3 regions of the Stenotrophomonas sp. Steno-C15 genome follow, and region 2 is predicted to be linked to each of the others. Evidence: predicted binding sites of a transcription regulator. Region 2 holds the regulator's gene; each other region holds the start of a gene.
The links. Region 2 encodes FliA, which starts transcription of late flagellar genes. Its sites were predicted from a motif close to TAAAGTTTNNCNNNCNNNGGCCGATAA; they were not measured.
Positions count from the first base shown of each region.

Region 1 (2,265 bases), on a different contig from region 2:
CCCGCACCGACATTGGCCACCGATGTGTCGATCAGCTGCTTGATCTCCTTGGCGGCGCTGGCCGAGCGCTGCGAAAGTTCGCGGATCTCGGTGGCGACGACCGCGAACCCACGGCCGTGCTCGCCGGCACGGGCCGCCTCCACTGCAGCGTTCAGCGCCAGGATGTTGGTCTGGAATGCGATGCCGTCAATCACCCCGATGATGTCGACGATGCGACGCGAGGAGGCGTTGATCAAGGCCATCGTCGCCACCACCTCGTGCACCACGCTGCCGCCGCGCGCAGCCACCTCCGCTGCGCCGCCGGCCAGCTGGCTTGCCTGGCGCGCATTGGCCGCCGTGCGCTGCACCGTATCGGCCAGGCCCTTCATGGACACGGCGGTTTCTTCCAGCGAGGCCGCCTGCTGTTCGGTGCGCTGCGACAGGTCGCTGTTGCCCTGCGCGATTTCGGTCGCGCCGACCGCGATGGTATCGGCAGCGAACTTGATCTGGCCGATGATGCCCGCCATGGCTTCGACCAGCGCGTTGACGCCATCGCACAGCTCGGCGATGGGGCCACTCTTGTCGGCAATGGCGACGGTGCGGGTCAGGTCGCCCTGCTTGGCCGCCGCCACGACCTCCCGGGTCTGCGCCACCGCACGCTGCATGGCCTGGTTCTCATGCACCTGCGCGGTGATGTCGGTAGCGTATTTGACGACCTTGAACGGCCTGCCGTTGCCATCCAGGATGGGGTTGTAGGAGGCCTGGATCCAGATCTCGCGGCCGCCCTTGCCGAGCCGCCGATACTGCCCGGCGTCGTACTCGCCGCGCCCGAGCTTTTCCCAGAACCGGCGGTACTCGGCGCTGTCGCGAAGCTCGGGCTCCACGAACAGCGCATGGTGTTGGCCGCGCACCTCTTCCAGGCTGTAGCCGGTGGCGGCGAGGAAGTTGGCGTTCGCCGAGAGAATGTGCCCGTCCAGGCTGAACTCGATCACCGCCTGCGACTTGTCGATGGCGGCAAGCTGCCCCGCCGAGTCGGCGGCCTGCAGCTTCTGCGCGGTGATGTCGGTCGCGAACTTGACGACCTTGAAGGGCCGGCCCTGCGGGTCCAGCACCGGGTTGTAGGAGGCCTGGATCCAGATTTCGCGCCCGCCCTTGCCCAGCCGTCGGTACTGTCCGGCGTCGAACTCGCCACGTCCCAGCCGGGCCCAGAAGTCCCGATACTCGGCGCTGGACGCCTGATCGGGATCGACGAACAGCGAATGATGCCTGCCCTGGATTTCGTCCAGACGATAACCCACCGCCTGCAGGAAGTTGTCGTTGGCCTGCAGGATGGTGCCATCCAGATCGAATTCGATCACCGCCTGCACGCGATGCAGTGCGGCCACCTGGGCGGCCAGCTCGGCATGACCGCGATCGCTGTCGACCCTGCCGGGCCGAGGCTGTCCCGCCAGCGCCCCCAGCAGGGAACGCCACGGCGACCAACGGGTGTGCAGCTCGGCTGGCGCCTGTGCGCCTGCCGTAAGGCCTGGAATGAGCATTGTCTGATCCTCGGTGTCCGGTAAGCGGTTGCGATCCGCCAGGCGGGATGCCCGACGGCGACATCAATTGCTTGGACTACAGGTGCCGGCAGGCACCTCTCGAGCAACGGGCAAGAACATCTGGGGGCGGGTGCGATCGACATCCGGGAGCGGCGGAACACACTGCGCGGGCCGCCCGACAGGGCAGCCTGGGGTCCTGCAGCGGGTGACGGGAGCGGGATCCAGTGAGGTTATCGGCACCTCCGTTCCGGGCTTTAGGCCCCTCCGCAGCGGGCCCTGTCCAGCCCCCTCCCCCCTGCAGCGCCTGACGGCGCCCTCGATGCAGCCTGCAACGAAAAGGTTGCCATGACCATCGGGGCTGTCGGCAAGGGGGTGGACAGGCAAGGATGCGCCCACCACGGACCGTCCATCGACACGGAGATCGCATGTTTTCACGCCTGGCTGCTCTTTTCGCCCTCGGCCTGTGCAGCAGCGGCGCGCTGGCCGCCGATGCAGGCTATCGGCCAAGTTTCAACCCCGCACAGCTCAAGGGCCCGCCCGCCGGCCGCGTCAACGAAGTGCTGGTGCTGGGCTCACCGCACCTGTCCGGCCTGCCCCCGACCTTCCAGCCGGCAATGCTGGAGCCGCTGCTGCAGCGCCTGCAGGCATGGCGGCCGACGGCGATCGCGGTGGAGAACCTGTCCGGACTGCAATGCGATTTCATGCGCCGCAATCCCGCCCGCTATGCCGAGAGCGTGGGAAGTTACTG
Region 1 covers NZ_JBWJPF010000015.1:68,639-70,903, reverse strand. The annotation lists gene AC06FB_RS12705 (methyl-accepting chemotaxis protein) at 1-1,517, opposite strand, end outside; gene AC06FB_RS12700 (DUF5694 domain-containing protein) at 1,943-2,265, shown strand, end outside.
Region 1: the regulator FliA is predicted to act here: its motif matches at 1,748-1,774, upstream of AC06FB_RS12705 (methyl-accepting chemotaxis protein).

Region 2 (2,265 bases):
GCTGGCCGGCATGGGCAAGCGCACGCTGCTGCTCGACGCCGACCTGGGCCTGGCCAACATCGACGTGATCCTGGGGCTGAATCCCACCCACACCCTGGCGGATCTGGTCGCCGGCCGCTGCTCGCTGGAAGAAGTGATCGTCGAAGGTCCGAACGGCGTGCTGGTGGTGCCGGCCGCGTCCGGTCGCCGGCACATGGCCGAGCTGGCCCCGGCCGAGCACATCGGCCTGGTGAACGTGTTCTCCGAACTGGAACGCGAGCTGGACATCATGGTGGTGGACACCGCCGCCGGCATCACCGATGGCGTACTGACCTTCTGCCAGGCCGCACAGGACACGGTTGTCGTGGTCTGCGACGAGCCGGCCTCGATCACCGACGCCTACGCACTGATCAAGGTGCTGTCGCGCGAGCGCGGCGTGGACCGCATCCAGGTGGTGGCCAACATGGTGCGCGACCCCAACGAGGGCCGCGTGCTGTATGAAAAGCTGACCCGGGTCTGCGAGAAGTTCCTTGCCGATGTCTCGCTGAACTACCTGGGCTGCGTGCCGCAGGATGACTGGCTGCGCCTGTCGGTGCAGCGCCAGCAGCCGGTGGTGAAGGCCTATCCATCCAGCCCGGCGGCGCTGGCGATCACCGAGATCGCCCGTCGCACCGCCCGCTGGCAGGCCCCCACCGAGCCACGCGGTGGCGTTGAATTCTTCCTCGAGCGCATCCTCAAGCAACGCGGGGTGGCAGCATGAAAGGCGCGGCCCAGTACAGGGAAGTCCAGCGCTCGGCGGCGACCGAGGTCATCGCCCAGCACTCGGACCTGGTGCGGCGCATCGCCCATCACCTGGCCGCACGCCTGCCGGCCAGCGTCGAAGTGGACGACCTGATCCAGGCCGGCATGATGGGCCTGATCGAAGCCTCGCGCAGCTACGACGCCGACCAGGGTGCCTCGTTCGAGACCTATGCCTCGATCCGCATCCGCGGCTCGATGATCGACGAGATCCGCCGCGGCGACTGGGTACCGCGCTCGGTGCATCGGCGCGCCCGCGATGCGGCCGCCACCATCCGCCGCCTGGAGCAGACCACGGGCCGTGCAGCCAGTGCCACCGAGGTGGCGGCGGCCATGGACATGCCACTGCCCGAGTACCTGCGGCTGATGGAGGACGCCTCGCGCGGCCAGGTGCTGAGCCTGGAATCGCGCATCGAAGACCAGGGCGAACTGGACACCGTCGCCCAGGGCGGACCGACACCGCAGCAGGTCCTGGAACGTGGCGAGTTCGGCCGCGAACTGGGCAAGGCCATCGGCCATCTGCCCGAACGCGAACAGCTGGTGCTCTCGCTGTACTACGAGCAGGAGCTGAACCTGAAGGAGATCGGCGCGGTGCTCGGCGTGAGCGAATCGCGCGTCTGCCAGATCCACGGCCAGGCCGTGCTGCGCCTGCGCGGCCGGCTGAAGATCTTCGAGGCCGCGGATGCCGGGCTTGAAGAATGAACATGCCTGCGGCGGCCACGGCCACCGCGGGCGACTGAACAACAAAGGAACTCCGATTTGAACAAGAACATGCGCATCCTGATCGTCGACGACTTCTCGACCATGCGTCGCATCGTCAAGAATCTGCTGGGCGATCTGGGCTTCACCAACACCGCCGAAGCCGAGGACGGGCATGCTGCGCTGTCGATGCTGCAGAGCCAACCGTTCGACTTCGTGGTCACCGACTGGAACATGCCGGTGATGACCGGCATCGAACTGCTCAAGGCGATCCGCGCCGATGCCAAGCTCAAGACCCTGCCGGTGCTGATGGTCACCGCCGAGGCCAAGCGCGAGCAGATCATCGAAGCGGCGCAGAGCGGCGTGAACGGCTACATCATCAAGCCGTTCACCGCGCAGACGCTGGAAGAGAAACTGGGCAAGATCTTCGAACGCCTGGCGGCCAGCGCCTGATGGACGCCACGGTCGACAAGAACGCCCTCGTCCTGCGCCTGCAGGAAGCCCTCGACGCGCTCGAATCCGGCGACGAGAGCGCCTGGCGCCAGCGCATCGACGCCCTGGTGGCCGCACGCACGCAGCCGATGATGAGCGGCCTGTCACGGCTGGCCCGCGAACTGGGCCAGGCCCTGGGCGAACTGCCGACCGTCCCCAGCGAGGCGGGCGAGCTGGACGACGCCTGCGCGCGCCTGGACCATGTGGTGGCGATGACCGAACAGGCCACGCACCGCACCCTGGACCTGGCCGAAGAGTGCCGCAGCCTCACCGAACAGCTGCGCGCCGAAGGCCTGC
Region 2 covers NZ_JBWJPF010000001.1:17,851-20,115, reverse strand. The annotation lists gene AC06FB_RS00095 (MinD/ParA family ATP-binding protein) at 1-739, shown strand, start outside; gene AC06FB_RS00090 (RNA polymerase sigma factor FliA) at 736-1,479, shown strand; gene cheY (chemotaxis response regulator CheY) at 1,537-1,929, shown strand; gene AC06FB_RS00080 (protein phosphatase CheZ) at 1,929-2,265, shown strand, end outside.

Region 3 (2,265 bases), on a different contig from region 2:
GTCGGACGCTTCGTGTTGACCAGCACCACCGCCCTGTATGGCCATGCCGTGGTGGCAGGCGGTTGCCGCTGGATCGACGAAGACACTGAACCCCTGCCGAGGACCATCTACCACCGCACCAAGCTGCAGGCCGAGGCGCTGGCCGAAGCCGCGGCATCGGAGGCGTTCGCCGTGCGCGTGCTGCGCATGGGCCGCTGCTTCCCCGAGCCTCCCGAGCGCATGGCGATGTTCCGCCTGCACCGGGGCCTGGATGCACGCGATGTGGCCAGCGCGCATGCCGCGCTGCTGCACAACGGGGGCGCACCGTTCCAGCGCTACATCGCCTGCGCGCCGACCCCCTTCCGGCGCGAGGACTGCCTGGAACTGGCCACCCAGCCACGCCGGGTGCTGGCGCGGCGCGCACCGCAGCTGCTGGCCGAGTTCGAGCGCCGCGGCTGGCCACTGCCGCTGAGCATCGACCGCGTGTACGACGGCAGCCGTGCGGTTGCGGTGCTGGGCTGGCAGCCGCGCTACGGTCCGGACGATGTACTGCAGCAGTACGCGGCAGGCAGCATCGAAGTGCTGCCACGCACGCAGTGGTTGAAGGACCGGGTGGTCGAGTAGGTTCGCCGCACGTATGAGCCATCCCAAACTGAGTGCATTCAGCTTGACGCAGGGCAACGGCTCAACCCCGCCGCGGAACGGCCGCTAACCCGGTGCGCCCTTGCGGTGCCGGGCATCGCCCGGCTCAGACAGGTCGCCGCGCGAGGGATCGCGCACCAGCGCGGCGCCAACGCGGTGCCGGATGTCCTGACCTGCCTTGCGGACCCTCCCATGCCGTCTTCCCGCTCCGCCGCTGCCCGTCGTCCGGGCAGCATCGCCCACAAGCTGATGCTGGGCACCGCTGCCATAGCGCTGTTGTGCTTCGGCCTGACCGCCTTTCTGATCTACCGCCAGGCCAGTGCCAGCCTGATCAACGCATCGCGGCAGACCATGGCCAGCGAGGCGCAGGCCGAAGCACGCCAGGTCGCGGCCGATCTGGGCACCGCCTTCGCCAGCAACGATGCCATGGTCGAGGCCGTCCTGGCCCAGCGCGCGCGGGGCGACCAGCCTGATCGTGCCAGCCTGGCGGCCGTGCTCGGCGAACAGCTGCGCGCGCACCCGGAGTGGCTGGGCAAGAGCACCATGTGGGAGGCCGATGCCTTCGATGGCAAGGACGCGGAGTTCGTCAACAGCGAGGCACATGACGCCACCGGTCGCTACATGAGCTACTGGGCCTGGCAGGACGGCAAGCCGCAGCAGTCGGTGATGACCGACTACACCGACACCGCCAGCGGGTCCGGTGACTGGTACATGGGGCCGAGCCGCGACAAGCTGCCCAAGGTGAGCGAGCCCTATGCCTATGAGATCGCCGGCCAGAAGGTGCTGATGAGCACCCTGAGCACGCCCATCGTGGAGAACGGCACGTTCCTCGGCGTGTTCACCGTCGATTTCTCGCTGGCGGCGCTGCAGAAGCATCTGGCGACGCTTGCGCCGATGGGAGCAGGCCGCGTTGAACTGCTTTCGCCCAAGGGCGTAGTCCTGGCTTCGGCCGACGCCGCCGAGATCGGCAAGCCGCGCACCGATGCCTTCACCCGCGACATGCTGGCCGGAATCGCGGCCGACAGGACCGTCGAAGCGTTCGAGCCGGATGCCGCCGGCAATGTGCGCCTGTACGTGCCACTGCGGGTTGGCGATGCCCCGCAGCGCTTCGCGCTGGGTGTGGTGGTGCCGCATGCCGTGATCGTGGCCGAGGCTCGCCAGCTGCTGTGGCTGACGCTGCTGGTCGGCGTGCTGGCCGCGCTGACATTGAGCGCCGGTGTCTACCTGCTGCTGCGTCACCTGGCGATCCGGCCGCTGGCGCAGGCGGTACGCATTGCAGGTGACGTGGCGGCGGGCAAGCTGGACACCGCGCTGCCGGCGCGCGGCAACGATGAGGTCGGGCGCCTGCTCGAGGCGATGCAGGGCATGCGGGGACAGCTGCAGGCTGTGATGGCGGCGCAGGCGGAGATGGCACGCCGCCATGATGCGGGCGAGCTCAGTTACCGGATGGACGCGGCGGCCTTCCCGGGGGAGTACGGTCGCATGGTGGCCGACAGCAATCAGCTGGTGGCGTCCAGCAATGCGGTCACCCAGCAGCTGGTGGACGTGATGCAGCGCTACGCGGTGGGCGATCTGAGCGTGGACATGGAGCCGCTGCCGGGCGAGAAGGCGGTGTTCACCGCCGCCATGGCCACCACCAAGAGC
Region 3 covers NZ_JBWJPF010000041.1:11,696-13,960, reverse strand. The annotation lists gene AC06FB_RS18450 (NAD-dependent epimerase/dehydratase family protein) at 1-603, shown strand, start outside; gene AC06FB_RS18445 (methyl-accepting chemotaxis protein) at 814-2,265, shown strand, end outside.
Region 3: the regulator FliA is predicted to act here: its motif matches at 665-691, upstream of AC06FB_RS18445 (methyl-accepting chemotaxis protein).